DNA from 2 places in the Janthinobacterium sp. PSPC1-1 genome. Region 2 is predicted to be linked to the other one. Evidence: predicted binding sites of a transcription regulator. Region 2 holds the regulator's gene; the other holds the start of a gene.
The links. Region 2 encodes LexA, which represses DNA repair genes until DNA is damaged. Its sites were predicted from a motif close to ACTGTATNNNNATACAGT; they were not measured.

Region 1 (16,122 bases), on a different contig from region 2:
CAGGGTACGGCGCGCGTCGCCAAACTGCTTGGCGTCCGCTTCGATTTCGCGGATGATGGCGCGCTTCATCGAGCCCGGGTTGTCGAGCAGGTCTTGCAGCGACTTTTCTTCCTTGCGCAGCTCGGCCAGCTCCTGCTGGATCTTGATCGTTTCCAGGCGCGCCAGCTGGCGCAAGCGGATTTCCAGGATGTCGTCGGCCTGGCGCTCGGACAGCTTGAATGCTTCGATCAGGGCCGTTTTCGGTTCATCCGAATTGCGGATGATCTGGATCACCTTGTCGATATTGAGCAGGATTGCTTCGCGCCCTTCCAGGATATGGATGCGGTCCTTGACCTTGCCCAGTTTGTAGCTGGTGCGGCGCGTGACGGTCTCGAAGCGGAAATCGATCCACTCGCGCAGGATGTCGCCCAGCCCTTTTTGGCGCGGGCGGCCGTCGCCGCCTATCATCACCAGGTTGATCGAGGTCGACGATTCCAGCGAGGTGTGCGCCAGCAGCATCAGCATGAATTCCGTCTGGTCCTGGTTCTTCGACTTCGGCTCGAACACCAGGCGCACGGGCGCGGCGCGGCCCGATTCATCGCGGATGGTGTCGAGCGAATTGAGGATCAGCGCTTTCAGGGCTACCTGGTCGGGCGACAGCGCCTTCTTGCCCAGCTTGATCTTCGGATTCGTCAGTTCCTCGATTTCTTCCAGCACCTTTTGCGACGAGGTACCCGGCGGCAGCTCCGTTACCACGGCTTGCCACTGGCCACGCGCCAGCTCTTCGATCTTCCAGCGCGCGCGCACCTTCATGCTGCCACGGCCGCTCGCGTACATGTCCTGGATTTGCGAGGGCGGCGTGATGATCTGGCCGCCGCCGGGGAAGTCTGGGCCGGGAATGATGGCCATCAGCTCGGCGTGCGTCATCTTCGGATCGCGGATCATGGCGACGGCCGCTTTCGCCACTTCCGCCAGGTTGTGCGACGGGATTTCCGTCGCCAGGCCCACGGCGATGCCGGAGGCGCCATTCAGCAGCACCATCGGCAGGCGCGCCGGCAGCAGCTTCGGTTCTTCCGTCGAGCCGTCGTAGTTGGGCTGGAAATCCACCGTGCCCATGCCGATTTCATCCATCAGCAGCTTGGCGATCGGCGTCAGACGCGCTTCCGTGTAACGCATGGCCGCCGCGCCGTCGCCATCGCGCGAGCCGAAGTTGCCCTGGCCATCGATCAGCGGGTAGCGCAAGGAAAAATCCTGCGCCATGCGCACCAGCGCGTCGTACACGGATTGGTCGCCGTGCGGATGCAATTTACCGAGCACGTCGCCGACCACGGCCGCCGATTTGCGCGGCTTCGCCGTGGAATTCAAGCCCAGCTCATTCATCGCATACAGGATGCGGCGCTGCACGGGTTTCTGGCCGTCGCACACGTCGGGCAGGGCGCGGCCCTTGACGACGGAGATGGCGTAATCGAGATAGGCGCGCTCGGCAAAGGTGGACAGGGTCAGCGCTTCGCCGTCGAATACCGGTTCATCCGGCAGGGTCGGCTCAGGCTGGGCATCGTCAAATAAATTGGTTTGTGTGGACATGGCGCTTGTTTCAGTATGAAGTAGTTGCGTTTGAATTCATGGGGCCGATTATGACAGCCCGGTTGCTTGTGCGGATCTGCGCTGCTGCAGATAAAGATGACGCACGGTGAAATACAGGACGGACAGCGCCAGTACGGCGCTCAGCTTGACGATGGCCTGGTCTGGCGGGCCACCGAGCTGACTGGCGAGCAAGAAGGTGGCGGCTGCGGGCGTGATGGCAATTGGCCAGGCTACGCGCCAGTTCAGCTCGAAAGGAGCAAACAGCATGCCGATGCAGGACCAGACAAACAGCACGGCACCTAGCACATGCGCTGGCGCTGCATGCAGATGTATGGACAGGAACGCGATGGTGCAACCGATCATCCAGACAGCGCGCAGGCGCGGCAGGAGATGCGCTGGTCCGCCGCTATCGACATACAGTCCCGTCATCGAGCGCAGTGCCAGTACCTGCACGCAGAAAAGCAGCATGATGCCGTCGCTCAGTGCCAGGCCGGTATCGGTCCTGTCCAGCGTGAAAACCATGGTTGCCGTAAAGGCGATCAGGATGCAAGCCAGCAGACGTCCGCGCAGCAGTGCGTAGTTGGCTTTCGCGGCCAGCAGCGCCGTGATGCACAGTCCTAACGAAGTGGTTATGCGCAGTGGAGCAGCAGGCGCTGGTATGAATAGCAGCAGCGCCAGGCACAGGAACGGCATGATCCAGCACCATTGCCCCAGACCGGGGTGCCTGCGCAGCGCTGGCAGGCAGGCGTGCAGTTCCTCTCGCAAGGAGGCCATCCATGCATATGCCGGCGCCGGCTTTTGCCATGCGTTCATGGCCAACAGCAGGAATGCCAGCACTTGAAAACCGATCAGGCTGGCATAGCCGCCCGCGTTGCTCAGTTCCAAGCCTGCTACGCTGATCACGCCCGAGAGCATGAAATGCAGCACGAAACCCAGGCCGCACGAAGCCAGCGCCGTCTGCTTGAAGTAGCGCTTGGAAAAGACCGCCTGTTCCCATTGCTCGAACAGATCCGTATCGAGTTTATAGGCCAGCATCTCGGCGTGCTGCCAGCGTATCGTCTGCAGCAGTTCGCGCAGCTGCAGCGTGAATTTTTGGTCGAACAGCTGGCGCGCGTAGGCGCTTGGTGCCTGCTGCGACATGAGGCAGTCCAGGCCGGGGTAGCTGTCGCGGTTGTCGCTGAAATGGGCGAACGAGCGGTCGGCCCGGTAGCGCTGCACGGCGCTGCGCACCAGATCCGCATGGCTGCGCGCCAGGTAGGAAAAGTCGCGGTCCCAGCCCAGCTGCTCGAACAGGGCCTGGCGCAGCGCCAGATCATAGCCGGCGCCGCCGCAGTAGCGCAGCGCGCACAGCTCGAATTCCTCGCGCACGTCGAGGTTCAGCATGGCGTCGTCCTGCAGCATGCGGGCCAGCGCGTCGCCGGCATCCGCATGCCGCGTCAGCGCCAGGCAGCCTTGCCATAGATTGGCCGCTTCCTGGACGGGATCGACGGCGACCACGCCCCATAGTTCCGGCGGCGCTGCTGGCTCCTGGGCTATGACGCCCCACAGTTCCGCGGGCAGCTTCTGCGCTTCCTGCGCGGGTTCGTCGATGACGCCCCACAGGTCGGCCGGTTCCATGCGCGGCGCTGCCATCGCTGCCGCTTCGGCCTCGGCCTCGGCCGCTTGCGCTTCCGGCAGCTCCGCGGCAAACAGGTGCGCATGGCGCAGCGCGTATTCATACGCTTCGCGCAGCTCCTGGAAGGCGGCAGGATCGTCTTCGGGACGCGTCACCTTCAGGCGCTTCGCGTACGCGCGCTTGAGGGTGCGCTCGTCGCCCGTCGGCTCCGTGCCCAGGATTGTCCACAGGCTGCGCTGTCCGTTGTGCATGCCGCCGTCCATTTACAGGAAGCTCTCGCTCTCGACCTGGCGCAACACCTCGTCGAGCGCCTGGCGCGCCTTGCGGATGGTGTTCGGGTCCTGCGTTTCCAGCGCGGCCTGGAAGTTCGCCGTGTGCGCCGCCAGGTACTGGCGCACGTCGCCCAGCGACTGTTCGTACAGACGGTCGGCGCGCGTGACCAGGGTGCGGTTTTCCATCTGCTCGCGCGGGTGGATCTTCAGGTCGGCCAGTTCAAGAAAGCGCTGCTCGATCTGTTCCGGCGTCATCACGCCCGCATTGTCGCTGATGATCATCTTGTGGCGTTCCTGCGTGGCCAGCACCGTCACTTCCGCTTCCAGCACGCCGCTGACGTCGTAGGTGAAGCGCACGTCGATGCCGATCTCGCCCGCTTTTTTTGCTGGGATCGGGAAGCTGATCTTGCCGAGGAAGACGTTGTCGGCCACCAGGCGCGACTCGCCCTGGAAGATCGCCACGTTGATTTCCTTCTGGTTGTCGTAGATGGTGGTGATGTTTTCCGTGCGCGAGACGGGCACCACGGAGTTGCGCTCGATGATGGGCAGGTAATGCCCGCCTTCATACTGGTTCGCGCCGACCTGGCGCGAAATCGAAATGCCCAGCGAATACGGTGCCACGTCCGTCATGACCACTTCGTCCAGGGCCGCATCGCGCATCTTCAGGCCCGCCTGCACGGCGGCGCCCAGCGCCACGGCTTCGTCCGGGTCCAGATGGATGGCGGGGAAGCGGCCGAACATGCGCGAGACAAGTTTGCGCACCAGCGGCATGCGCGTGGCGCCGCCGGCCAGCACCACTTCATCGAGTTCCGCGGCGCGGATGGTGGCGTCGCGCAGCGCCCGTTCCACTGGCAGGCGCAGGCGGGCCAGCAGCGCTTCGCACAGCTGCGCCAGTTTGTCTTCGCCGATCTCCCAGCTGTATTCCTTGTCCTGGTAGCGCGTGGCCATGCGCACGGATGGCTGCTCCGACAGCAGGCGCTTGACGCGTTCGGCTTCATCGCGCAGCAGCTGTTGCTGGCGCGGATCGAACAAACGGCTGCCGGCCGCGTCGCGCAAGCCGCTGCCGTCCAAAAAGGCGTCGACCAGCACCGTGACGAAGTCTTCGCCGCCCAAAAAATTGTCGCCGGCCGAGGCGCGTACTTCCATCACGCCTTCGAACAGTTCCAGGATCGACACGTCAAACGTGCCGCCGCCCAGGTCGAAGACGAGGAATTTGCTTTCCTGTTCCTTGTCGCGGATGCCGTAGGCCAGCGCGGCGGCCGTTGGCTCGTTCAGCAGGCGCTCCACGCGCAAGCCGGCCAGCTGGCCTGCGATGCGCGTGGCTTTGCGCTGCGCATCGCTGAAATACGCGGGCACGGTGATGATGGCTTCTTCGACCTTGTGGCCCAAAAAGGCTTCGGCATCTTCCTTCAGCGCGCGCAGCACCATCGACGACAGCTCTTCCGGACGGAATTGCTGCGTGCCGAGGGTGATCTTCTTTTCGCTGCCCATGTAGCGCTTGAAAACGGCGGCCGTCAGTTGCGGGTGCGTCTGCAGGCGCTCGCGCGCGGCGCGGCCCACCAGCACGCTGCCGTCGTCGTCGATGCTGACGCACGACGGCGTCAGGTGTTCACCGAGTGCATTCGGGATGATGGCAGCCTTGCCGTCGCGCCAGATGGCGACCAGGCTGTTGGTGGTGCCCAGGTCGATACCGATGATCATCAGATATCCGCCTCCGCCTCATTGCCGTGTTCCTCGATCCAGGCGCGGCGTCCGGCCGCTTCGCCCTTGCCCATCAACATGTTGAAGCGCGCGGAGGAAGTCATGTGGTCGATTTCACCCAGGGTCACTGGCAGCAAACGGCGCGTGTCCGGGTTCATCGTTGTTTCCCACAGCTGCTCGGCGTTCATCTCGCCCAGGCCCTTGAAGCGCGAGATCGACCAGGCGCCCTGTTTCACGCCTTCCTTGCGCAGCTTGTCCTCGATGGCGACCAGTTCGCCGTCGTCGAGCGCATAGATTTTCTGCATCGGCTTCTTGCCGCGCGCCGGCGCGTCCACGCGGTACAGGGGCGGGCGGGCGATGCAGATGTGGCCTTTGTTGATCAGGGCCGGGAAATGCTTGAAGAACAAGGTCAGCAGCAGTACCTGGATGTGCGAGCCGTCCACGTCCGCGTCGGACAGGATGCAGATCTTGCCGTAGCGCAGGCCGGACAGGTCGGGCGAGTCGCCCACGCCGTGCGGATCGACGCCGATGGCCACCGCGATGTCGTGGATCTCGTTATTCGCAAACAGGCGGTCGCGGTCCGTTTCCCACGAGTTCAAGACCTTGCCGCGCAGGGGCAAAATCGCCTGGAATTCCTTGTCGCGGCCCATCTTGGCCGAACCACCCGCCGAGTCGCCCTCGACGAGGAACAGTTCATTGCGCGTGATGTCCGACGATTCGCAGTCGGTCAGCTTGCCGGGAAGGACGGCGACGCCCGAGGATTTTTTCTTTTCCACTTTTTGCAGCGAGCGCTGACGCGACTGCGCCTGCTTGATCACCAGGTCGGCCAGCTTCTTGCCGTAGTCGACGTGCTGGTTCAGCCACAGTTCCAGCGGCGGCTTGGTGAAGGTCGAGACCAGGCGCACGGCGTCGCGCGAATTCAGGCGTTCCTTGATCTGGCCCTGGAATTGCGGGTCCAGCACCTTGGCCGACAGCACGAACGAGGCGCGCGCAAACACGTCTTCCGGCAGCAATTTGACACCTTTCGGCAGCAGCGAGTGCATTTCGACGAAGTTTTTCACGGCGCCGAACAGGCCGTCGCGCAAGCCCGATTCGTGCGTGCCGCCATTCGAGGTGGGAATCAGGTTGACATACGATTCGCGCACGATGGCGCCTTCTTCCGTCCACGCCACCACCCAGGCCGCGCCTTCGCCTTCGGCAAAGCCTTCCGAGTCCGGGCCCGCGTATTGCGCGCCTTCGAACAGGGGAATCAGGGTTTCGCCATTCGATACCTGCGCCAGCGATTCGGTCAGGTAGCCGCGCAAGCCTTCCGCGTACTGCCAGGTTTGCGTATCGCCCGTCTTGGCGTTGGTCAGCGTGACGATCACGCCGGGCAGCAGCACGGCTTTCGAGCGCAGCAGGCGCTGCAGCTCGGTTTGCGAGATATTCGGCGAATCAAAATACTTCGCGTCGGGCCAGGCGGTGACGCGTGTGCCCGACTTCTTGCCGTCGCGCGGGGCGGGGCGGGAACTCAGGGGTTCGATCACGTCGCCATTCGCAAACACCATGTGATGCAGGCCGTTGCCGTCGCTTTCCTTGCGCCAGACGGTGATTTCCAGGCGCGTCGACAGCGCATTGGTGACGGACACGCCGACCCCGTGCAAGCCGCCCGAGAACGCGTAGGCGCCGCCCGAACCCTTGTCGAACTTGCCGCCCGCGTGCAGCCGTGTAAACACGATTTCCACCGTCGGCACGCCTTCTTCAGGGTGGATGCCGACGGGAATACCGCGGCCATTGTCTTCGACGGTGATGCTGCCATCCGTATTTTGCGTGACGGCGATATGCGTGCAATGACCGCCCAGCGCCTCGTCGGAGGCATTGTCGATCACTTCCTGAATGATGTGCAGCGGATTTTCAGTGCGGGTGTACATCCCCGGGCGCTGCTTGACGGGTTCCAGTCCTTTCAGGACACGGATGGATGATTCGCTGTAGTCGGATGCTGGTTTTTTAGTGGCCATACGTGTTCAAGCTAAGTAAAGACAGTGGTTGGAACGCCAGGCCGGGGCGCTGCAGGACGCAGTGACAACGGCGGCGATAACTGTATAAATATACAGTATATTCCGTCCAGCGTCACTGGCAGAGGGCAGTGCGGCAGGCTTGGCGTCCTTGTGCGGACGCTCGCGCATTCTATCTTGTCCAGCGAGCAATAGCGCTACTCCAGGGCAACAACAGTGCGCCGTGCGCGTGGTTTGGCGCCCATTGTGGACGATTTTATGCGGCAAAGCCGCCGTTTTTACATCTTGTTTACAAGCACCTCTCCAGTCTTTACAAATTTTTTAGACCCTTTTGGCTAATCTGCTCACTATCAAAACAAACCTGAATGAGGGTGGGAATGGATATCGTGTATCTCGGCTTGATTGCCGTTTTTTTCGTCGTGGCGGCCGGCTTTGCCGTCGCCTGCGACAAATTAGGGAGCGTCAAATGAACGCGTTTTATGTGCTGGGCGCCGTGGTCTCGGCTGGCCTGCTCGTGTACCTGCTGGTGGCGCTGCTGAAAGCGGAGGAACTGTGATGACGACGCAATCGATATTGCTGCTGGTGGCCTTCCTGGCCGTACTGCTGGCCGCCGGCTATCCGCTGGGCCTGTACATGGCCAAGGTGGCCGGCGACGGCCCCGTGCGCGGCCTGGGCTGGCTGCAAAAATTTGAAAACCTGCTGTACCGCTGGTCCGGTCTGCCTGCCGACAAGGCCATGGGCTGGAAAAGCTACGCCATCGCCCTGATCGTGTTTAACACGGTGGGCGCCGTCTTCGTGTACGGCCTGCAGCGCCTGCAGGGCCTCTTGCCCCTCAATCCACAGGGCCTGGGCGCCGTCAGCCCCGATTCCTCGTTCAATACTACCGTCAGCTTCGTCGCCAATACCAACTGGCAGGGCTACGGCGGCGAGCAGACCATGAGTTACCTGACCCAGATGCTGGGCATGGCATGCCAGAACTTCTTTTCAGCGGCCACCGGCATCGCTGTGATCTTTGCGCTGGTGCGCGGTTTCGCCTCGCGCTCGGGCAAATCGATCGGCAACTTCTGGGTTGACCTGGTGCGCTCGACCCTTTACATCCTGTTGCCGCTGTCGCTGGCCCTGTCCGTCGTCTTTATGGGCGAAGGCATGATCCAGAATTTTTCCGCCTACAAGGAAGTGACCCTGCTCGACCACGTGGCGTATGAAACGCCAAAAGTGACGGCCGATGGTCAGCCCGTGCTCGATACGGCCGGCAAGCCTGTGATGGAAGCGCAAGTGGCAACCACGCAGACGATCGCCATGGGCCCCGTCGCTTCGCAGGAATCGATCAAGCTGCTGGGCACGAATGGCGGCGGTTTCTTCAATGCCAATTCCTCGCATCCGTATGAAAATCCGACCGTGCTGTCGAACTTCCTGCAGATGCTGGCCATTTTCATCATTCCCGCCGGCCTGTGCTTCACCTTTGGCCGCATGGTGGGCGACCTGCGCCAGGGCTGGGCCGTGCTGGCCGCGATGAGCCTGATCTTTGTCGTCATGACGGTCGGCGTGATGAGCGCCGAGCAGCAAGCCAATCCGAACCTGCAAGCGCTGGGCGTGGATCAGCAGGCCAGCAGCCTGCAATCGGGTGGCAATATGGAAGGCAAGGAAACGCGCTTCGGCATCAGCTCCTCGACCCTGTTCGCGGCGGTGACGACGGCGGCATCCTGCGGCGCCGTCAATTCCATGCACGACTCCTACATGCCCCTGGGCGGCATGGTGCCGCTGCTGCTGATGCAATTCGGCGAAGTGATTTTCGGCGGCGTGGGCACTGGCCTGTACGGCATGCTGATGTTTGCCATCCTGGCTGTCTTCATCGCCGGCCTGATGATAGGCCGCACGCCTGAATACCTGGGCAAGAAAATCCAGGCCTATGAGATGAAGATGGTGTCGCTGGCCATCCTGGTCACGCCAGCCCTGGTATTGACGGGTACGGCGATCGCCGTGATGGTCGAACCGGGCAAGATCGGCGTGGCCAATCCGGGCGCGCACGGTTTCTCGGAGATCCTGTATGCCTTCACGTCGGCGGCCAACAACAACGGCAGCGCGTTTGCCGGCCTGTCCGCCAACACGCCGTTCTACAACGTGATGCTGGCGATCGCCATGTGGTTCGGCCGTTTCGGCGTGATCGTGCCCGTGCTGGCAGTAGCCGGTTCGCTGGCGGCCAAGCAGCGCCTGTCGGCCAATGCCGGCACCATGCCCACGCACGGCCCCATGTTCATCGGCCTGCTGATTGGCGTGGTGGTGCTGGTCGGTGTGCTCAATTACGTTCCCGCGCTGGCCCTGGGCCCGATCGTCGAACACCTGCAACTTTTTACAAAATAAGAGGCTACCATGTCACGCACAAGCCTGACCTTGTTCGATTCCGCATTGATTGGCCCTGCCATCGTCGATGCGTTCAAAAAGCTTGACCCCCGCACGCAGTGGCGCAGCCCCGTGATGTTCGTCGTGTATGTCGGCAGCATCATCACGACCCTGCTGGCCATCCAGGCCCTGAATGGCCAGGGTGAAGCGCCATTCGGCTTCATTGCCGCCGTCGCCGTGTGGCTGTGGTTTACCGTGCTGTTCGCGAACTTCGCCGAAGCGCTGGCCGAAGGCCGCAGCAAGGCCCAGGCGGCCTCGCTGCGCGCCCTGAAGCAGACGGTGATGGCAAAGAAAATGCAAACGCCGAAATACGGCACCTCCTGGCTGCCGACGCCGGCGACCGACCTGCGCAAGGGCATGACGGTGCTGGTCGAGGCGGGTGACGTGATTCCCGCCGACGGCGAAGTGACGGCCGGCGTGGCCTCCGTCGACGAGAGCGCCATCACGGGCGAATCGGCGCCCGTCATCCGCGAATCGGGCGGCGACTTTTCGGCCGTGACGGGCGGCACCCGCGTGCTGTCGGACTGGCTGCTGGTGCGCGTTTCCGTCAACCCGGGCGAAGCCTTCATCGACCGCATGATCGCCATGGTCGAAGGCGCCAAGCGCCAGAAGACGCCGAATGAAATCGCCCTGACAATTTTATTGGTGGCCCTGTCGATCGTGTTCCTGATCGTCACCGTGACCTTGCTGCCGTATTCGCTGTTTTCCGTGGCGGCGGCCGGCAGCGGCACGCCCGTCACCATCACCGTGCTGATCGCGCTGCTCGTGTGCCTGATTCCGACCACCATCGGCGGTTTGTTGTCCGCCATCGGCGTGGCCGGCATGAGCCGCATGATGCAGGCCAATGTGATCGCCACCTCGGGCCGCGCCGTGGAAGCGGCGGGCGACGTGGACGTGCTGTTGCTCGACAAAACGGGCACTATCACCCTGGGCAATCGCCAGGCCTCGACCTTTGTGCCGGCCCCCGGCGTGACGGAGCAGCAGCTGGCCGACGCGGCGCAACTGGCCTCGCTGGCCGATGAAACGCCGGAAGGTCGCAGCATCGTCGTGCTGGCCAAGCAGAAGTTCAACATCCGTGAACGCGAGATGGCCAGCCTGCACGCCACCTTCGTGCCCTTCACGGCGCAAACGCGCATGAGCGGCGTGGATATCCCTGGCGAGCAGCAGGTGCGCCAGTTGCGCAAGGGCGCGGCCGATTCCATGAAAAAGTACGTGGAAGCGCTGGGCCAGCCGTATCCGCTCGAGGTGTCGCGCGCTGTCGACGATATCGCGCGCCGTGGCAGCACGCCGCTGGTAGTGGTCGACGACGGCCGCGTCATGGGTGTCGTGGAACTGAAGGATATCGTCAAGGGCGGCATCAAGGAGCGTTTTGCGGAACTGCGCCGCATGGGCATCAAGACCGTCATGATCACGGGCGACAACAAGCTGACGGCGGCGGCCATCGCCGCCGAGGCGGGCGTGGACGATTTTCTCGCCGAAGCGACGCCGGAAGACAAGCTCAAGCTGATTCGCAGCTACCAGTCCGAAGGCCGCCTGGTGGCGATGACGGGCGACGGCACCAATGATGCCCCGGCGCTGGCGCAGGCCGACGTGGCCGTGGCCATGAACTCGGGCACGCAGGCGGCGAAAGAGGCGGGCAATATGGTCGACCTCGATTCGAATCCGACCAAGCTGCTGGAAATCGTTGAAATCGGCAAGCAGATGCTGATGACGCGCGGTTCGCTGACGACGTTCTCGATTTCGAACGATATCGCCAAGTACTTCGCCATCATCCCGGCGGCGTTCGTGGGTACCTATCCGCAGTTGAAGGCGCTCGACATCATGCACTTGTCCAGTCCGGCGTCGGCCATCATGTCGGCCGTGATCTTCAATGCCTTGATCATCGTCGTGCTGATCCCGCTGGCGTTGAAAGGCGTGCAATACCGGGCCATCGGCGCGGCCAGCCTGTTGCGCCGCAATCTGCTGATCTACGGCCTGGGCGGCATCATTTTGCCCTTCATCGGGATCAAGCTGATCGACATGCTGCTGTCCGCACTCAATTTAGTCTAAAGGAACCATCATGAGCACTATCGTACGTCCCGCCCTGGTCCTGTTTGCCGCGCTGACCGTGATCTGCGGCGTGGTCTATCCGTTTGCCACGGCCGGCATCGGGCAGCTGGCTTTCAACGATGAAGTCAACGGCAGCATCGTCGAGCGTGGTGGCAAGCCCATCGGCTCGATGCTGATCGGCCAGTCCTTCACCTCGCCCAAGTATTTCTGGGGCCGGCCATCGGCCACCGCGCCGATGGCCAATAACGGCGCCGGTTCGGGCGGCTCGAACCAGGGACCGACCAATCCGGCCCTGGTGGACGCCGTCAAGGCGCGCATCGCCGCCCTGAAGGAAGCTGATCCCGGCAATACGCGCGCCATTCCCGTCGACCTGGTGACGGCGTCGAGCAGCGGCCTGGACCCGGAAATCAGCCTGGCGGCAGCCTTGTACCAGGCGCCGCGCGTGGCCCGCGTGCGCGCCGTGCCGCTGGCGCAGGTGGAAAACGCCATCGCCAAGGTGCAGAAAACCGCGTATATCGGCTTTTTCGGCGAACCACGGGTGAATGTGCTGGAACTGAATCTGGCGCTTGATGCCATGGCAAAGTAAGCTGGCAACGGTGCGTAGGTCGGCTTAGCGCAGCGTAAGCCGACATCACCACCAGCTAGGCCAACAATGTCGTCGGATTACGCGCTTGCGCGCTAATCCGACCTACAATGCCCAAGAAGATTAAAATACAACATGCTCCCCAACGACAGCCAACGCCCCGACCCTGATGCCCTGCTGGCGCAAGTGCAGGCGCAGGAAAAGAAAGCCGCGCGCGGCCGGCTGCGCATTTATTTCGGCGCCTCGGCCGGTGTCGGCAAGACCTATGCGATGCTGGCCGCCGCGCGCAAACTGCTGGCCGATGGCCAGGACTTGCTGGTGGGCGTGGTAGAGACGCATGGGCGCCAGGATACGGCGGCCCAGCTGGACGGCTTGCCTGTGCTTCCCCTGAAGGCCATCGAGTACCGGGGCAAGACCTTGTTCGAGTTCGACCTGGACGAAGCCTTGTTGCGCGCGCCGTCGCTGATACTGATGGATGAACTGGCCCATTCGAACGTGGCCGGATCGCGCCATCCGAAGCGCTGGCAGGACGTCGAGGAATTGCTGGCGGCCGGCATCGATGTGCTGTCGACCGTGAATGTGCAGCACCTGGAAAGCCTCAATGATGTGGTGGGCGGCATCACGGGCGTGCGCGTGGCCGAAACCCTGCCCGACACGGTGTTCGACCGCGCCGATGAAGTGGTGCTGGTCGATATCCCTGCCGACGAACTGCTGCGCCGCCTGAAGCAGGGCAAGGTATACCAGCCGCAGCAGGCTGAGCGGGCGTCGCAGCATTTTTTCCGCAAGGGTAACCTGATCGCCCTGCGCGAACTGGCCTTGCGCCGCACGGCGGACCGGGTGCAGGACGACGTGCAGGCATACCGCGTCGAGAAATCCATCAATCCCGTGTGGAAGACGGGCGCCGCGCTGCTGGCCTGCGTGGGCCCGTACGCGGGGGGCGAACACGTGATCCGCAGCACGGCGCGCCTGGCCAGCCAGCTGAATGCGGAATGGCACGCGCTGTACGTGGAAACGCCGCGCCTGCAGCACCTGCCGGCACGCGAGCGTGAACGCATCCTGAAAACGCTGAAACTGGCGCAGGACTTGGGTGCGCGCACGGCCATTGTGCCGTCCGCCGACATCGCCGGCGCCGTGGTCGAGTATGCGCGCAGCGCGAATATCTCGAAAGTCATCGTGGGCCGTGGCCGTGCCGGTGCGCTGGTGCGCCTGTGGCAGGCGCCGCCGTCCGTGCGCATGGCCAGTCTGGCGCCCGATATCGATTTGATCGAGGTCGGCTTGCCACCTGCCGATGCGGCGCTGCGGCGCGCGGCGGGCGACGATACGCAGGCGCCGCGCAGGCCATCGCGCCATTGGCGTTACCTGCTGGCCGCCGGTGCCAGCCTGGGCACGGCCCTCGCCTCGGTGCCCCTGCAACCCTACCTGGACCTGGCCAATATCGCCATGCTGTCGTTGTTGACGGTGGTGCTGGTGGCCGTGCGCCTGGGGCGCGGACCGGCGGCGCTGGCCAGCCTGGTGGGCGTGGCATGCTTCGATTTCATCTTCGTACCGCCGCGTTTTTCGTTTGCCGTGGGCGATTTTCAGTACGTGATCACCTTTGGCGTGATGCTGGCCGTGGGCCTGATCACGGGCCACCTGACGGCCGGCCTGCGCTTCCAGGCGCGCGTGGCATCGCACCGTGAAGCGCGTGCCCGCGCCCTGTACGAGTTTTCGCGTGAATTGTCCGGCGTGCTGCAGACGGAGCAGATTTTCGACATCACGAAAAGTGCCATCGAGCGGGCTTTCCGTGCGCGCGCCACCTTGCTTTTACCTGATGACGAGGGCAGCTTGCAGACGCCGAACGGCGGCGAGCCGCTGGACATGGGCATCGCGCAGTGGGCCTTCGACCATGCGCAGGCGGCGGGGACGGGCACAGATACCTTGCCGGCTTCGCCCATTTTCTACCTGCCGCTGATTGCGCCGATGCGCACGCGGGGCGTGCTGGCGCTGTTGCCGCTGGAGGCTGCCCAGCACGGGCGCTGGCTGCTGGTGCCGGAACAGCGCCAGCACCTCGATACCTTTGCCGCCCTGGCGGCCATCGCGCTCGAACGCGTGCACTACATCGACGTGGCCCAGGGCGCGCTGCTGCAGATGGAGTCCGAGCGGCTGCGCAATTCGCTGCTGGCGGCCCTGTCGCACGACTTGCGCACGCCATTGACGTCACTGGTGGGACTGGCCGAGTCGCTGGCCCTATCCAGGCCTGCCTTGTCGCCCGCGCAGCTGGACATGGCGCGCTCGCTGCAGTCCGAAACCGTGCGCATGAGCGCCCTGGTGGCGAACTTGCTGGACATGGCGCGCATCGAAAGCGGGCAGGTGCGCCTGAACCTGCAATGGCAGGCGCTGGAAGAAGTGGTGGGCAGCGCGCTGCGCGCCAGCGGCCCGCAATTGCAGCAGCATGCCGTGCAGACGCAGCTGGCGCCGGATTTGCCGCTGGTGCGCTACGACGCCGTGCTGATCGAGCGCGTGCTGTGCAACCTGCTGGAAAACGCGGCCAAGTACACGCCCCCCGGCAGCACCATCACGGTCGCGGCCGGGGTGCACGGCCAGTTCCTGCAGGTGAGGGTGTTTGACGATGGCCCGGGCCTGCCGCCCGGCCGCGAAGAGGCCATCTTTGAAAAATTCACGCGCGGCGAACGTGAATCGAACAAGCCGGGCGTCGGACTGGGGCTGGCCATTTGCCGCGCCATCGTCGAAGCCCACGGCGGCACCATCCACGCGCAGCCGCACACGCCGGGACAGGGCGCCGCCATCGTCTTCAGCCTGCCGCTGGGCACGCCCCCTGCGCCGCCAGAGATCGAACTCGATGACGCCAACGACCATGAAACAGGAAAACCATCATGAACGAACCTTCCGCCACCGCCTTGCTGGTCGAGGATGAACCGCAAATCCGCCGCTTCGTGCGCGCCGCGCTGGAAGACGAGGGCTGGCAGATTTTCGAGTCCGCCACCATGCAGCGGGGCCTGATCGATGCGGGCACGCGCCGGCCCGACCTGATCGTGCTGGACCTGGGCCTGCCCGACGGCGATGGCATCGACTTCATCGCCGACATCCGCAAATGGTCGGCCGTGCCCATCATCGTGCTGTCGGCGCGGGTCGACGAAGAGGACAAGATACGCGCGCTGGACGCGGGCGCCGACGATTATCTGACCAAGCCGTTCGGCGTGGGCGAACTGCTGGCCCGCGTGCGCGCCACCTTGCGCCGCCAGCGCCAGCCCGCCGCCAGCGATGATGGCGTGGTGCAGTTTGGCGACGTACGGGTCGACCTGAAGGACCGCCTGGTGACGCGCAACAAGCAACTGGTGCACATGACGCCGACGGAATTTCGCTTGCTCTCGGTGCTCGTGAAGAACGCGGGCAGGGTGGTCACCAATCCGCAGCTGCTGCGCGAAGTGTGGGGGCCGTCGAATAGCGAAAACGGCCATTACCTGCGCATCTACATGGGGCATCTGCGCCAGAAGCTGGAAGCCGATCCGGCCCAGCCGCAGTATCTGCTGACGGAAACGGCCGTCGGCTACCGGCTGCTGCTGCCGCTCTAACACCTGTGAATCCCCTGTTGGAAAACGGGCGCCGCGCGCGCCGGGGGGACGCTTTACCGAAAATTTTTGCAGCGGCGGGCCAGCTGCGCCATGTTGGCAAAGGCCCATACCACCCATGAAGAAGAAACCATGAATAAAATGATACTTGCACTTGCCGTCGCCACCGCCTTTACGGGCAGCCTGGCCCACGCGGAAGAGGCCAAGCCCGACAACGAAGTCAGCTTCAACGTGGCCGGCGTGTCCGACTACCGTTATCGCGGCATTTCGCAGACGCGCCTGAAACCTGCGCTGCAGGGCGGCGTCGACTACGTCAACAACCCGACCGGCCTGTATGCGGGCGCCTGGGCCTCCACCATCAAGTGGACCAAGGATG
Region 2 (16,122 bases):
AATCAGCAATCAATTGCTGCTGCAGATCAAGCCGGGGCTGTTTTCCCGGCTTTTTTTTCGTCCTGAGCCCGTCAAGGCTCAACCATGCGGAGCTTGCATAGCTCTGGGCATGATGATATGTTGATACCTCTGGAAAAGTAACAGTTTTCCCATGTCAACTAAGATGCCGCCAACTATGCCTGTACATACTCGTCCCCGGGTCGCCTCCCTTGCCATTAAAACACTCAGCAGCGCTGTCGCCTGTGCGGTGTTGTTGTCACCGGCGGTATCCGCAGCCGAGCTGGGCAAGATCACGGTGCTATCCGCCGCCGGTCAGCCGCTGCGCGCCGAGGTCGAATTATCGGCCGTCAAGCCAGGCGAGGCAAGCAGCCTGCTGGCCAAGCTGGCGCCGCCGGATGCCTACCGCCAGGCCAACGTGGAATTCAATCCGGCCCTGAATGCGCTGACGTTTGCCGTGGAAAGCCGCAACGGCAAGTCCTTCATCCGCATCAGCTCGGCGCAAGCGGTGGCTGAACCCATGGTGGATTTGCTGCTGGAACTGAGCAGCAAGAGCGGACGCCAGGTACGCGAATATGCATTCGTGCTCGACACACCCGAAGCGCGCCAGACGCGCGGCGCGCAAGTGACGGCCCCGGCCGAACCGGGCCGGGCCGGGCGCAATGTGGAGCCGACGGCGGCGCAAGAGTCACGCAAGAAGCCGGCGGGCGAATACAAGGTCAAGGCGGGCGACACCCTGAGCCGCATCGCCAGCGAACTGAAACCATCGGGCGTTTCGCTCGACATGATGCTCGTCGCCCTGTACCGCGCCAATCCCGATGCCTTCAGGGGCGAGAACATGAACCGCATGCAGGCCGGGCGCATCCTGGCCGTGCCGGGCGCGGACGCCGTGCGCGCCACCGACGCGGCCGAAGCGAAGGGCGTCGTGACGGCGCACGCCATCGATTTCGAAGCCTACCGCAACAAGCTGGCGGGGCAGGTATCGCAAAGCAAGCCGGCCAAGGCGGCGCAGCCGACGCAAAGCACGGCTGGCAAGATCGGCGCGACCAAGGTCCAGGAAAAGCCGACGGCCGTGAGTGAGTCGCAAGACAAGCTGAAACTGTCGAAGGCGCAGCCGGCGGCCAAGTCGGCCGGCAAGAGCGCCGTCGCCAGCGAGGAAGACAAGATCGCCAAGGCGAAGCAGGTCGATGAAGCGGCCGCGCGTGTCAAGGAGCTGGAAAAGAACGTCAGCGACCTGGAAAAATTGATGGCGGTCAAGAGCAAGGCCATGGCCGACAAGAGCGCCCCGGCACCCGCCAAACCGGCCGAGGCCGCTGCCAGCGCATCGGCAAACTCACCGGCCAGCGCCAGCGCCATCGCCAGCGCGCCGGCCGAAGCGCAGCCGCCCGTACCCAAGGCGAAACCGGTGCCGCTGGTGAAAAAAACATCGCCGCTGGAACCGACCATCACCGACAAGATCAATGATCACCTGGGCGCCATCGGCATCGGCATCGGCATCGCCGCGCTGCTGGCCGCCGTGGCTGCGCTGGTGGTCGCGCGTCGCCGCAAGGACGTGCCGCCTGTGCCAGAGAACGTGGCTCCCGTGCTTGAACCGGAAGCGCCGGTGACGCCGCCATCGGGCCTGGCGCCGGAAGACCAGCAGTCCGAAGCGAGCAACCACCTGTTCGGCACGGGTGCCGCCGCTGCCGGCGTGGCCGCGGCGGCGGGCGCCAGCATGCTCGATGCGAATGAAACGGACCCCGTCGCCGAAGCGGACGTGTATATTGCCTACGGCCGCGATGGCCAGGCGGAAGATATCCTCAAGGAAGCCTTGCGCATCCACCCCGAGCGCCATGCGGCCCGTTTGAAGTTGCTGGAAATCTATTCGGCCCGCAACGACGTACGCGCGTTTGAAGACCAGGCCAGCGAGCTGTACAGCCTGACGCGGGGCCAGGGCGAGGAGTGGCCGCAGGCGGCCGCGCTGGGCCTGGCGCTCGATCCCACCAACCCCCTGTATGGCGATACGGAAGACGATGCCGTCGTCAGCCTGAGCAAGGGTGCCGGCGACGACTTGCGCGGCCAGAGCATGGACTTGCCCGACGACCTGCCTGCCCCAGCGGCCGACCTGGCGCCGGCAGAGCCGGTGTCCTCCGTGAGCGCCCGCGATGCGCGCGATCCTCTCGATTTTGACCTCGACAGCCTCGATTTCGAGCCCGTTTCCACCAGCGACCCGATCGTCATGCCGGGACCGGACAGCAAGCCGCAGTCCCCCGCGCACGATGCGCAGTATGACGCCAGCATGGATTTCGGCCTCGATCTGGAGCCGCCAGCCGGCCCTGTGAATGGCGTGGGCGCCGGTTTGACGCCTTTGCCCGACCCGTTGAAGGATGTCGACCTGGCCCATTTCGACCTCGACGAGCCGGTGGCGCCTGCTGCCGCGCCGGTGGCGGCGGCCGAGCCTTCCCTCGACAGCCTGTTCGACGATGCGCAAACGCCAGCGACCTTGCCGGAAGCCATACCGCCCGCGCAAGAATTCGACCTGTCAGGCATCGACCTGGACCTCAACGATGGCAAGACGGCCAGCGTGGGCGTGGACGACCCGCTGTCGGCCATCCACATGGAAATGGATACCAAGCTGGACCTGGCGATCGCTTACCAGGAAATCGGCGACAAGGAAGGCGCGCGCGAGTTGATCGATGAGGTCATCAAAGGCGGCAGCGAAGAGCAGGTCGCCAAGGCGAACACAATGAAGGCACTCCTCAGCTAGCAATGCCCGCCGGCGCGGCAGGCTGCCGCGCCGGTATAATGCTTCGATGCAAAATATTACGACAGCAACGCCATTGAAGCGTATCGTCCTCGGCCTGCAGTATGACGGCACGGCCTGGCATGGATACCAGAAACAGGAAGATGGGCAGACGGTGCAGGACCAGCTGGAAAACGCGCTGGAGCAGTTTGCCCGCGTGCGCCTGGCCACCACCTGCGCCGGCCGCACGGACACGGGCGTGCATGCGCTTGAGCAAGTGGTGCATTTCGATACGGAACTGACCCGCGACGTGCACTCGTGGGTGCGCGGCGTCAACGCCTTCCTGCCGAAATCCATCGCCGTGCGCTGGGCCAAGGAGCTCGAAGGCGACCCCACCGTCAACGATTTCTTCCACGCCCGCTTCAGCGCGCGCGCGCGTACCTATCATTATGTGTTGTACAACAACGCCACCCGCTCGCCGCTGGTGGAAGGGCGCGCCGGCTTCTTTTTCCGTCCGCTGGACGTGGAACTGATGCGCCAGGCCGTGCAGCCGCTGTTGGGCTGGCACGACTTCACGGCCTTCCGCGCCGCGCAATGCCAGGCCAAGTCACCCGTCAAGCTGATGCACGATATCCGCATCGAGCGGCGTGGCGATTGCGTCATCTTTACCATTACGGCCAATGCCTTTTTACACCACATGGTGCGCAACCTGGTCGGCTCGCTCGTCTACATCGGCACGGGGCGCGAAAAGCCGGACTGGCTGGGACATTTGCTGGAAAGTAAAGACCGCCATGCGGCCGCGCCCACCTTCATGCCGGACGGCTTGTACCTGGCGCAGATCGATTACGATCCCAAGTGGGAGTTGCCGCAAGACAGCAGCAGCGCCTTGCCCTGGTTCTGACGGTTTACCTTAAGGAATAACATGCCACGCACACGCATCAAGATCTGCGGCCTGACCCGCGTTGACGACATCCAGGCTGTCGTGGCGGCGGGCGCCGACGCCATCGGCTTCGTGTTTTATCCGAAAAGCCCCCGCTATGTGACGCCCGAGCAGGCGGCGGCCCTGATCGCCGCCATGCCGCCCTACGTGACGACGGTGGGCCTGTTCGTCAACGCCACCGTGGAAGAGGTGCGGGCCACCAGGGCCGTGGCGCCGTTATCTCTGCTGCAATTTCATGGCGACGAGACGCCGGAATACAGCGCTGCGCTGGCCGGCGCCGTCAATACGCCGTTTACGCAAGTGTTCCGCGTCAAACCTGACACCTCCCGTGAAGATTTGCTAGAATACGAACAGCGCTATCGCGCCGCCAGTCCCTTGTTCTCGAGCCTCTTGCTCGATACCTATGTGGATGCCTACGGCGGTGCAGGAAAGGTATTTGATTGGTCCCTCATTCCAGAAGAACTCGCGCCTCGGGTCGTTTTAAGTGGTGGCTTGAGCGTACAAAACGCGACTGACGCAGTGGTGCGCGTGCGCCCTTACGCCGTCGACATCAGCAGTGGTGTCGAAGCGTCCAAGGGCATCAAGGACGCATCCCGAGTCCGCGCGTTTATCGCCGCGGTGCAGGATGCCGATGCCATCATTGCCAGAGGAAACCACCATGAATGACCGCACGAATGACCACAGCGCCGCGCCCGGCGCAGCCGCCGCATTGTTCCACGCCACCGATTACCCATTCCCTGACCTGCGCGGCCACTTCGGCCCGTATGGCGGCGCGTTTGTTGCCGAAACCCTCACGCACGCGCTGGCCGAGCTGAAAGATGCCTATGCCCGCTACAGCGTCGACCCGGAATTCCTCGAAGAATTCCGCTATGAGCTCAAGCACTTCGTCGGCCGTCCATCGCCCATCTACCACGCCAAGCGCTGGTCCGAGATGGCCGGTGGCGCGCAAATCTATTTCAAGCGAGAAGACTTGAACCACACGGGCGCGCACAAGATCAACAACGTGATCGGCCAGGCCTTGCTGGCCAAACGCATGGGCAAGCCGCGCATCATTGCCGAGACGGGCGCGGGCCAGCATGGCGTGGCCACGGCCACCATCTGTGCCCGCTTCGGCCTCGAATGCGTGGTCTACATGGGCAGCGAAGACGTCAAGCGCCAGGCGCAGAACGTGTACCGCATGAAATTGCTGGGCGCCACCGTCGTACCGGTCGAATCCGGCTCCAAGACCTTGAAAGATGCGCTGAACGAAGCCATGCGCGACTGGGTCACCAACATCGAAAACACCTTTTATATCATCGGCACCGTGGCCGGACCCCATCCTTACCCGATGATGGTGCGCGACTTCCAGTCCGTGATCGGCGAGGAATGCCTGGTGCAGATGCCGGAAATGACGGGCCGCCAGCCCGACTATGTGGTCGCCTGCATCGGCGGCGGCTCGAACGCCATGGGCATCTTTTACCCGTATATCGACCAGAAGGATGTGAAACTGATCGGCGTGGAAGCGGCTGGCGAAGGATTGAATACGGGCAAGCACTCGGCCTCGCTGGCGGCCGGTTTCCCGGGCGTGCTGCATGGCAACCGCACCTATCTGCTGCAGGATGAAAACGGTCAGATCATCGAGACGCATTCCGTCTCGGCCGGCCTGGACTATCCCGGCGTGGGTCCGGAACATGCGTGGTTGAAAGACTTGGGTCGCGCGCAATACGTGTCCATCACGGATGACGAGGCGCTGCAAGCGTTCCACGACTGCTGCCATATCGAAGGCATCATCCCGGCGCTGGAATCGTCGCACGCGCTGGCCTACGCGGCCAAGCTGGCGGCCACCTTGCCGAAAGACCAGATCGTGCTGGCCAACCTGTCGGGCCGTGGCGACAAGGACATGCATACCGTGGCGGAGCGCATGGGATTGAATTTCAGTTAAATAACTGTCAATTCTCAATAACGCGTAGGTCGGATTAGCGCGCAAGCGCGTAATCCGACATCCCCCACCGATAAAGAAAGCTCCCCATGTCCCGTATCGCCACCACCTTTGCTAATTTAAAATCCAACAACAAGACCGGCCTGGTCACCTTCATCACCGCTGGCGACCCCGGCCCTGACGCCACCGTGCCGCTGATGCACGCGCTCGTCGAGGGCGGCGCCGATATACTGGAGCTGGGTGTGCCGTTTTCCGACCCCATGGCCGAAGGTCCCGTCATCCAGCGCGCCTGCGAACGGGCCTTGAAATTCAATGTCGGCATCCACGATGTGTTCGGCTATGTGCGCCAGTTCCGTGTAACGAACCAGACGACTCCCGTGGTGCTGATGGGCTATGCCAATCCCATCGAGCGCATCGGCAGCGCCGCTTTTATTGCGGCAGCGCAAGCGGCCGGCGCCGATGGCGCCATCGTTGTCGACTATCCGCCGGAAGAGTGCGAGGAGTTTGGGGCCGCCATGCGCGAAGCGGGCCTCGACCTGATCTTCCTGCTGGCGCCCACCTCGACCGAAGAGCGCATCGCGCAAGTGGCCAAGGTTGGCGGCGGCTTCAGCTATTATGTGTCGCTCAAGGGTGTCACGGGTGCGGGTAACATTGATACGGAACAGGTGGCGGAACGTCTCGCGGCCATCCGCCAGCATGTAAAATTACCTATCGGCGTGGGCTTCGGCATCCGCGATGGGGCCACGGCCAAGGCCGTGGCCAAGGTGGCCGATGCCGTCGTGATCGGCAGCCGCATCATCCAGGAGATAGAAAATGCGCCGGAAGGGGGCGCTGTGGACGCCGTGCGCAGCTTTACGGCAGGCATCCGCGCCGCCCTGGATGCCTGAGCAAGCTTGCCGTTTACGCAAGATGCGTTGACGGCAAAGTTCGACAGCCCGGCGATAAACGGCTACACTTCGGCCACTGATTTGCCTGTTATTGTGCAATAGATAAAATTTTTGGTGGCGCCCTGCGGGGCGTCGCCGTTTACCGTCTGCCGGGGGCGTCCACCGACGCTACCCCTACAAGGGCCCAAGGAGAAAATATGAGTTGGTTGGAAAAACTGCTGCCACCGCGCATCCAGCGTTCTGATGCTGCCGCACGCAAGACCATGCCGGAAGGCCTGTGGGTCAAGTGCCCGTCGTGCGAAGCCGTGCTGTACCGTACGGACCTGGAATCGAATTTGCACGTGTGCCCGAAATGCGACCATCACATGCGCATCCGCGCGCGCGAGCGCCTCGACAGCCTGCTCGACGCGGGTGGTCGCTATGAAATTGGCCAGGAAATCCTGCCCGTCGATACCTTGAAGTTCAAGGACAGCAAGAAATACCCGGACCGCCTGAAGTCCGCCATGGAAGCGACGGGCGAGACGGATGCGATGGTCGTCATGGGCGGCGCCATCATGAGCTTGCCAGTCGTCGTGGCGTGCTTCGAATTTGAATTCATGGGCGGCTCCATGGGCTCCGTGGTCGGCGAGCGCTTCGTGCGCGGCGCGCAAATCGCGCTGGAACAGAAAGTGCCGTTCATTTGCATCACCGCCACCGGTGGCGCGCGCATGCAGGAAGGCTTGCTCTCCTTGATGCAGATGGCGAAAACCACGGCCATGCTGACCAAGCTGTCGGAAAAGAAATTGCCATTCATCAGCGTGCTGACCGACCCGACCATGGGCGGCGTGTCCGCCTCGTTCGCCTTCATGGGCGACGTGGTGATCGCCGAACCGAAAGCGCTGATCGGCTTTGCCGGCCCGCGTGTGATTGAAAACACCGTGCGCGAAAAACTGCCGGAAGGTTTCCAGCGCGCCGAGTTCCTCGTCACCAAGGGCGCCGTCGACATGATCGTCGACCGCCGCAAGATGCGCGAAGAAATCGCCCGCTTGCTGGCCTTGTTGCAGAACCAGGCTGTGGAAGTGCTGGCTTAATTTGCCGCTGGCGTCGGGTTACGGCCTTTGGCCTAACCCGACCTACATCGTCCTGCCTCGTTATATCTCTTCTGCGCCTTGCGCATCGCATCCTTCAAGAAGTCTCCCATGCAAAACCTCCCTACGTCATTGCCAGACTGGCTCGCCATGCTGGAAACCCGCCATTCGGAAACGCAGATCAACATGGGCCTGGACCGCGTGCAAGCCGTCAAGGCGCGCATGCAACTGGCGTTTACTTGCCCCGTGATCATGGTGGCGGGCACGAATGGCAAAGGGTCCACCTGCGCCATGCTGGAATCCGTGCTGTTGCGTGCCGGCTACAAAGTGGGGCTGTACATCAAGCCGCATTTCCTCGATTTCAACGAGCGCGCGCGCGTGCTGGGCGAGATGGCCAGCGACGAACAGCTCGTTGCCAGCTTCAATGCCGTCGAAGCCGTGCGCGGCGACACGCCGCTCACGTATTTCGAATTCACCACCCTGGCCATCCTGCATTTGCTGTCGCAAGCCAACTTGGACGTGGCCATCCTGGAAGTGGGTCTGGGCGGGCGTCTCGATGCCGTCAATGTGATCGACGCCGATGTGGCCATCGTCACCAGCGTCGACATCGACCATACGGATTACCTGGGCGACACGCGTGAAGCGATCGGCTTTGAAAAAGCCGGCATCTTCCGTGCGGGCAAGGCGGCCATCTGCAGCGACCCCGTGCCGCCGCAGTCGCTGATCGACCATGCGACCGCCATCGGCGCCGACCTGTGGCTGATGGGCCGTGATTTCAATTATTCGGGCGACAAGCAGCAGTGGAACTATGGCGGGCGCGAGCAGCGCCGCAATTCGCTGGCCTACCCGAGCTTGCGCGGCGCCAACCAGATCCTGAATGCGACGGCCGTGCTGGCCGCGCTGGAAGTGCTGAGGCTGAAACTGCCCGTGGGCGCGCAGGAAGTGCGCACGGGCCTGGTGACGGTGGAATTGCCGGGCCGCTTCCAGGTCTTGCCTGGCCGCCCCAGCGTGATCCTCGACGTGGCGCACAACCCGCATGCGGCCGCGGCGTTGAACCAGAACCTGGGCAACATGGGGTTTCACCCATACACCTATGCCGTGTTCGGTTCCATGCACGACAAGGATATCGATGGCGTGCTGGCCGCGATGAGCGAACACGTCGACCACTGGTGCCTGGCGGGCTTGCCTTCGCCGCGCGCGGCCACGGCTTCCGAACTGGCGGCCAAGGTGCAGATCATGCTCGAAGATAAGCCCGACAGCAGCGAGCATACTGTGTCTATTTTCGATGATCCGGCACAAGCTTTTGCAAATGCAATGAGCCGGGCCGGTGAGAATGATAGAATTGTGGTCTTTGGTTCTTTCCTCACCGTCGCCGGCGTGATGAAGGCCCGAAAATCCTCACTTCACTGAAACGCACTCGACTGAAAATCACGCATGGGCTTGTTCTCGAAACTGTTTAAAAACAAGCAAGAATCCTCTGGCGAAGACAGCGGCTTTTATGTCCCTGGCGAAGCACAGTCGCCGACCCGCAAACGCGCCGCCAACACCTCCGGTGGTGGCGGATCGCGCCGTGGCGGCAAGGAAGCGCCGGACCCGGTCTTGCCTGAGAAAAAGCGCGCCCGCCGCCGCCTGGTCGGGGCCATCGCCCTGGCCCTGGGTGTGGCTGTCGGCTTGCCGATGCTGCTCGATTCCGAGCCGAAAGCGCCATTCAACGATATCGCCATCGACATTCCCTCGAAAGAAAAGGCTGCCGCGCCTGCACCGGCACCCGTGCCGGCCGCGCCCGCTCAGGCGGCTGCGCAGAATGGCCTGGACCAGTCCGAGGAAATCATCGACGCACCGCTGCCGCCAGCGGCCAGGCCCACGCCGGCACCAGCAGCGGTACCGGCGCCCGTGCTGGCCGCCGTCCAGCCGGCGCCTGCCAAGCCGGCCTATGTGGAACCGAAACCCGAGCCCAAGCCGGTCAAGGTGGAGCCGAAGCCTGAGCCGAAACATGAAGCCAAGCCGGAACCGAAGCACGAGGTCAAGGTGGAATCGAAGCCGGAACCCAAGCATGAGGTAAAACCGGAAGCCAAGCCTGAACCGAAGCCTGCCAAGCCGGCGCAATCGGCCGACGATGCCGCGCGCGCTATGGCGATTCTGGAAGGCAAGGCGCTGGACAAGCCGCAAGAGAAAGCACAAGACAAGGCACACGACGCCGGCAGCGGCAAGTTCGTGGTGCAGGTGGCGGCCCTGGCGACGCAGGACAAGGTCGATGAATTGCAGGACAAGCTGCGCGAAGCGGGCATCAAGTCCTATACGCAGAAAGTCTCCAGCCCATCGGGCGAGCGCATCCGCGTGCGCGTGGGCCCGTTCGGCAGCCGCGAGGACGCTGAAAAGACCCGCGCCAAGCTGCAGAAGCTGGGCCTGGGCGGCAGTCTGGTACCGGCGTGATGTTGCAAGGCTGAACGGACGTGACGATCTTCGATTACCTGGTGCTGTTCGTGCTGGTGACGTCCGTGCTGATCAGCATGATGCGTGGCCTGGTCAAGGAAATACTGTCATTGGTCAGCTGGATCGTGGCGTTCGTCATCGCCAACGCGTATGGCGCCACCCTGGCGAAATTCCTGCCGGAAGCCGTGCCGGGCGAAGCCGTCCGCCTGTTGCTGGCCTTCGTGGTGCTGTTCATCGGCGTGCGCATTTTGATGGGATTGCTGTCCATGACGGTCGACGCACTGGTCAAAGTGACGGGCCTGAGCCTGGCCGACCGCACCCTGGGCAGCCTGTTCGGCGTGGCGCGCGGCCTGGTGATCGTGCTGACCACCGTCATCTTGTGCGGCATGACTTCCATACCGCAGCAGCCATTCTGGAAAAATGCGCTGCTCAGCCCGTTCGCGGAGCAGGGCGCGCGTGCCATCAAGCCTTATCTGCCTGCCGTTTACGCGCAGCATGTGAAATTTTGAATTTTTTTAAAATCAGTAGCACAGTTTAGGAGCACACCATGTGTGGCATCGTCGGCGTCGTTTCCCATCAACCTGTCAATCAATTGCTCTATGATGCATTGTTGCTCTTGCAACATCGCGGTCAGGACGCGGCAGGGATTGCGACCAATCACAGCAGTATGTTTTCCATGCACAAAGCCAATGGCCTCGTGCGTGACGTCTTTCGTACGCGCAACATGCGTTCGCTGCAAGGCACGACGGGCATCGGCCATTGCCGCTACCCGACGGCCGGTTCGTCGAGCGAAGAGGAAGCACAACCGTTTTATGTGAATGCGCCGTTCGGCATCACCCTGGCGCACAATGGCAACCTGACCAACTGGGAACAGTTGAAACAGGAAATGTTCAAAAATGACCGCCGCCACATCAATACCGATTCCGATTCGGAAGTGCTGCTCAATGTGCTGGCGCATGAAATCCAGGAAGCGACGACGGGCCTGAACCTGGACCCGGAAGCCATCTTCAAGGCCATCACCGTGCTGAACCGCCGCGTCAAGGGTGGCTACGCCGCCGTGGCGCAAATCGCCGGCGTGGGCTTGCTGGCCTTCCGCGACCCGCACGGCATCCGTCCGCTGTGCCTGGGCATCAATGAAACGGAGCAAGGCCCCGAATACCTGATCGCCTCCGAATCCGTGGCCCTGGAAGGCATGGGCTTCCGCTTCGTGCGCGACATCGGTCCCGGCGAAGCTGTCTTCATCGATGCCGACAAGAAATTGCACAGCGCCCAGTGCGCCGACAATGCCAGCCTGAATCCGTGCGTCTTCGAATTCGTCTACCTGGCCCGTCCCGACTCCGTCATCGACGGCGCCTCGGTGTACGCCACGCGCCTGAAGATGGGTGAATACCTGGCTGAAAAGATCCGTGCCGAATTGCCGGACGTGCATATCGACGTGGTCATGCCGATTCCCGATTCCTCGCGTCCTGCCGCCATCCAGCTGGCGCTGGCGCTGAACCTGGAATACCGCGAAGGCTTCATCAAGAACCGCTACATCGGCCGTACCTTCATCATGCCGGGCCAGGCGGCGCGCAAGAAATCCGTGCGCCAGAAGCTCAACGCGATCCCATCCGAATTCAAGGATAAAGTGGTGTTGCTGGTCGACGATTCCATCGTGCGCGGCACCACCAGCCGTGAAATCGTGCAGATGGCACGCGAAGCGGGCGCGACGAAGGTCATCTTCGCCTCGGCCGCGCCACCGGTGATTTACCCGAACGTGTACGGCATCGACATGCCGACGCGCGATGAGCTGATCGCCTATGGCCGCACGACGGAAGAAGTGTGCCGCGAAATCACGGCCGATTATCTGGTGTACCAGGATATCGGCGCGTTGAAGCAGGCGATTGCCGACGTCAACCCGGCACTGACGAACTTCGAGGCCTCGTGCTTCGATGGCGTGTACGTGACGGGCGACGTGTCGCAGGAGTATCTGGACCGCCTGGAATATGCGCGCCACCATCCGAAGGCGGCAGCGCCGGAAGATACGCCACGTTCCCAGCTGAACCTGAACCTGGCGACGACAGAAGCATAAGTAACCTGCCCGGCCGATGCCGGGCTTTTTTTCGGGGTCAGACCCGTCGGGTCTGACCCCAGCACTTGCCTTGGGTTAAGCGGCAAATCGAACTCCGGAACTTCCACCATGACCACCAAAAAAACCTACGGCTTTACCACCACCATCCTGCATAACGACCGCCGCAAGGGTATCGAGCATGGCTCACTGCACAAGCCTGTGCACACCTCCGTCGCCTTCGGCTACAGCGACGCACGCCAGCTCGCTTCCGTGTTTCAGGGCAAGGAGCCCGGTTTCCGCTACGGCCGCCAGGGTAATCCGACGGTGTCCGCGCTGGAAGACAAGGTCAACAAGATGGAAGATGGCGTGGCCACCTTATGTTTCGCGACCGGCATGGGCGCCATCGGCGCCGTGGTGCAGTCGTTGCTGCGCGCGGGCGACCATGTGGTGTCGTCGGCCTTTTTGTTTGGCAACACCAACAGCCTGTGGCAAACGGTAACGGGGCAGGGCATCGCCGTCTCCTTCGTCGACGCCACCGAGGTGGCCAATGTGGCGGCCGCCATCACGCCGGCCACGCGCATCGTGTTCGTGGAAACCATCGCCAATCCGCGCACGCAGATCGCCGACCTGGCAAAGATCGGCGCCTTGTGCAAGGAACGCGGCATTTTGTACATCGTCGACAACACCATGACGACGCCTTACCTGTTCCGCCCGAAAGTGGTGGGTGCGGGCCTGGTGGTCAATGCGCTGACGAAATCCATCGGCGGCCACGGCAATGCGCTGGGCGGCAGCTTGACGGACACGGGCGTGTTCGACTGGACGCAGTACCCGAACATTTTCGACAATTATAAAAAGGCGGCGCCAGCCCAGTGGGGCATCGCGCAAATCCGCGCCAAGGCCTTGCGTGACTTCGGCGCATCGCTGGGCCCGGAAGCGGCGCACCATATCGCCGTGGGCGCGGAAACCATGGCCTTGCGCATGGACCGCACCTGTTCCAATGCCCTGGCGCTGGCCAGCATGCTGGCCGCCGACCCGCGCGTGGCGGCAGTGCATTACCCGGGCTTGGCGTCGCACCCGCAGCACGCGCTGGCGACGGACTTGTTCCGCAGCTATGGCTCGCTATTCAGCTTTGAATTAAAAGATGGCATCGATTGCTTCGATTTCCTGAATCGCCTGAATCTGGCCATTCCAGCGAGCAACCTCGGTGACACGCGTACCCTGGTCATTCCCGTCGCCCACACGATCTTTTACGAGATGGGTGCCGAGCGCCGTGCCAGCATGGGCATTGCCGAGTCCTTGATCCGCGTGTCGGTGGGTATTGAGGATGAAGCGGACCTGCTTGAAGACTTCCGCAGCGCGCTTGAGCATTGAAACTTGCGTGTCACGCATGAGAGGGAACCGCAACTAAAAACTGGGGTCAGACCCGGCGGGTCTGACCCCGGCATGCAACTTAATGCCAGCTGCGCATCAAGCCTACCGCTAAACCTTCCAGTGCAAACTCATCTTCCGGCGACACGGTAATGACCTTGAAGTCGGGGTTTTCCGGCAGCAGTTCGATGACGGAACCTGTCTTCTTGTAGCGTTTGACGGTGACTTCGTCGCCGATGCGGGCCACGACGATCTGGCCGTTCTTGGCGCTGTCGACCTTCTTGACGGCCAATAAGTCGCCATCCATGATGCCGGCGTCGCGCATGGACCAGCCGCGCACCTTCAGCAGGAAGTCGGGCTTGGCCGAGAACAGGGCCGGGTCCACGTTGTAGCTCGCTTCCAGGTTTTCCTGTGCCAGGATGGGCGAGCCTGCCGCCACCCGGCCGATCAGGGGCAGCGACATCAGCAGTGCTGCCGGCACTTTCGATGCCGGCGCTTCGGCCGCCGCACCGATCAGGCGGATGCCGCGCGAGGTACCGGGCGAAATCTCGATCGCGCCCTTGCGGGCCAGGGCTTGCAAATGCTCTTCGGCCGCATTGGCCGATTTGAAACCCAGTTCATTGGCGATTTCGGCACGGGTGGGAGGAAAACCCGTGTTTTCAATCGCGTCCTTGATCAGGTTCAGGATTTGTTCTTGTCGTGCTGTCAGCTTGATCATGAGCGGTGGGTGCATACTAAAATGCTGTCTATATGAACAGTCTGTATTTTTGTACAGTATCGCCCACTATGCAAGGGGATTTCGGTTATTTGCGCGAATTTCGTGCGAAATACCGGAATGGGCAGGAAAAAACGCCTGGCCTGCCCCGTGCGCGGGCCGCTTGTTGAAGGAATGATTGAAACGTTTGCAAAAGGCGGTTATAATCTTCGGCTGACCTTCCCACACCCGTCTTGACGCCGGGGTGGGCGATTATCAATCCGACCTGAAGGAGTTTGCATGCGTCATTATGAAATAGTCTTTATCGTCCATCCGGACCAAAGCGAGCAAGTGCCCGCGATGATCGAACGCTACAAAGCCAGCGTAACCACCCGCGGCGGTTCGGTTCACCGCGTGGAAGATTGGGGCCGCCGTCAAATGGCTTACTCGATCCAAAAGCTGCCTAAAGCACACTACATCTGCCTGAACATCGAATGCGACAACGAGACCCTGGTCGAGTTGGAAACAGCATTCAAATTCAATGATGCCGTGTTGCGTCACCTGACCGTTAAAATGAAGAAAGCTGAAACAGCTCCTTCGCCGATGATGAAATCGGTACAACGCGAAGACGCGGCCAAAAGCCACCGCACCGAAGCACCAGCAGCCGCTCCTGCCGCAGCAGCAGCTTAATTTCTGACCAGGATCGTGCGCTGAACCAGCTACAAGTTACCGCCATCATTGCCGAGCGCGAAATATTGCGCTATACCCCGGCAGGGCTGCCGATTGTGAATGCAGTATTGCAACACAGTTCGCAGCAGATGGAAGCAGGGATTGCCCGTTTGACCGAGTTTGATGTTGCCGCGCTAGCCGCTGGCGAAATTTCAGGCCGGTTCAGCCAGGCAAGCTTGGGCGGGGTGTATCAGTTCACGGGTTTCCTGGCCAGGAAGAGCCGCAACAGCAAGAGTTTGGTGTTTCACATCATTGATTTTAGTGCAGTCAATTCTGACTAGCGCATTTTAGATACAGGAGCCTGACATGGCATTCGGTAAAAAGTTCGACAAAAATAAGCTCAAGCTTAAAGAAAAACGCAAACAGCAAAACCCGTTGTTCAAACGCAAGAAGTTCTGCCGCTTCACCGCAGCTCACGTTGAGCAAGTCGACTACAAAGACGTCGACACGCTGAAAGACTTCGTCCAAGAAAACGGCAAGATCATGCCAGCACGCCTGACCGGTACCAAAGCGCACTATCAGCGCCAAGTCGACACCGCAATCAAGCGCGCTCGCTTCCTCGCGCTGCTGCCATACACCGATCTGCACCACGCTTAATCGGTCAGATATTCCTGGAGAAGAACTATGCAAATCATTCTGTTAGAAAAAGTTGTTAACGTCGGTAACCTCGGCGAAGTCGTCAAAGTCAAAGACGGTTACGCACGTAACTTCCTGATCCCGCAACGCCTGGCACGTCGTGCCACGGCAACCGCTGTGGCTGAATTCGAAGTCAAGCGCGCCGAACTGGAAAAAGCTGCTGCCGCCAAACTGGCCGCATCGCAAGCCCAGGGCGAAAAACTGAGCGGCCTGACCGTTCAAGTTGCTCAAAAAGCTGGTGTTGATGGCCGTCTGTTCGGTTCCGTCACCAACTTCGACATCGCTGAAGCGCTGACCAAGCAAGGTTTTGCTGTTGAAAAAGCACAAATCCGCATGCCTACCGGCCCGCTGAAGATCGTTGGCGAGCACAACGTTTCGGTTGCTCTGCACACCGACGTGGTCGTGGAAGTTGTTATCGCTGTCGTACCAGACGCGAACGCGTAATTGTCTGCGGGCCTGGCCCGCAAGCATTGCCGCACTATGAAAAGCCGGGTTCGCCCGGCTTTTTTGTGGCCTTTTTTTCGCTCAATTTCAGCCCTTTATTTTTGCCAGCACGCCGAAGCGGGTATAATTCGCGCCATGAACGCCCCCTCTGATCCGCAACTGGATTCCCTCCGTATTCCGCCGCATTCGATCGAAGCAGAACAATCCGTTATCGGTGGTCTGTTGCGCGACAATGCA

Region 1: a site for LexA is predicted at 7,228-7,245, ahead of ACP7EG_RS11725 (DNA topoisomerase IV subunit B). Genes of this name have one in related genera too.

Annotation. Positions count from the first base shown of each region.
Region 1 is NZ_JAFCWP010000003.1:138,275-154,396, reverse strand. Features, by position in the region: gene parC (DNA topoisomerase IV subunit A) at 1-1,563, opposite strand, end outside; gene ACP7EG_RS11735 (hypothetical protein) at 1,612-3,429, opposite strand; gene ACP7EG_RS11730 (molecular chaperone HscC) at 3,442-5,151, opposite strand; gene ACP7EG_RS11725 (DNA topoisomerase IV subunit B) at 5,151-7,148, opposite strand; gene kdpF (K(+)-transporting ATPase subunit F) at 7,612-7,701, shown strand; gene kdpA (potassium-transporting ATPase subunit KdpA) at 7,701-9,506, shown strand; gene kdpB (potassium-transporting ATPase subunit KdpB) at 9,516-11,594, shown strand; gene kdpC (potassium-transporting ATPase subunit KdpC) at 11,605-12,180, shown strand; gene ACP7EG_RS11700 (DUF4118 domain-containing protein) at 12,313-15,054, shown strand; gene kdpE (two-component system response regulator KdpE) at 15,051-15,749, shown strand; gene ACP7EG_RS11690 (TorF family putative porin) at 15,879-16,122, shown strand, end outside.
Region 2 is NZ_JAFCWP010000001.1:366,014-382,135, forward strand. Features, by position in the region: gene ACP7EG_RS01635 (FimV/HubP family polar landmark protein) at 254-2,743, shown strand; gene truA (tRNA pseudouridine(38-40) synthase TruA) at 2,817-3,620, shown strand; gene ACP7EG_RS01645 (phosphoribosylanthranilate isomerase) at 3,642-4,325, shown strand; gene trpB (tryptophan synthase subunit beta) at 4,318-5,580, shown strand; gene trpA (tryptophan synthase subunit alpha) at 5,667-6,464, shown strand; gene accD (acetyl-CoA carboxylase, carboxyltransferase subunit beta) at 6,662-7,534, shown strand; gene folC (bifunctional tetrahydrofolate synthase/dihydrofolate synthase) at 7,643-8,941, shown strand; gene ACP7EG_RS01670 (SPOR domain-containing protein) at 8,966-9,964, shown strand; gene ACP7EG_RS01675 (CvpA family protein) at 9,985-10,473, shown strand; gene purF (amidophosphoribosyltransferase) at 10,512-12,035, shown strand; gene ACP7EG_RS01685 (cystathionine gamma-synthase family protein) at 12,144-13,385, shown strand; gene lexA (transcriptional repressor LexA) at 13,465-14,100, opposite strand; gene rpsF (30S ribosomal protein S6) at 14,377-14,766, shown strand; gene priB (primosomal replication protein N) at 14,787-15,086, shown strand; gene rpsR (30S ribosomal protein S18) at 15,112-15,402, shown strand; gene rplI (50S ribosomal protein L9) at 15,430-15,885, shown strand; gene ACP7EG_RS01715 (replicative DNA helicase) at 16,021-16,122, shown strand, end outside.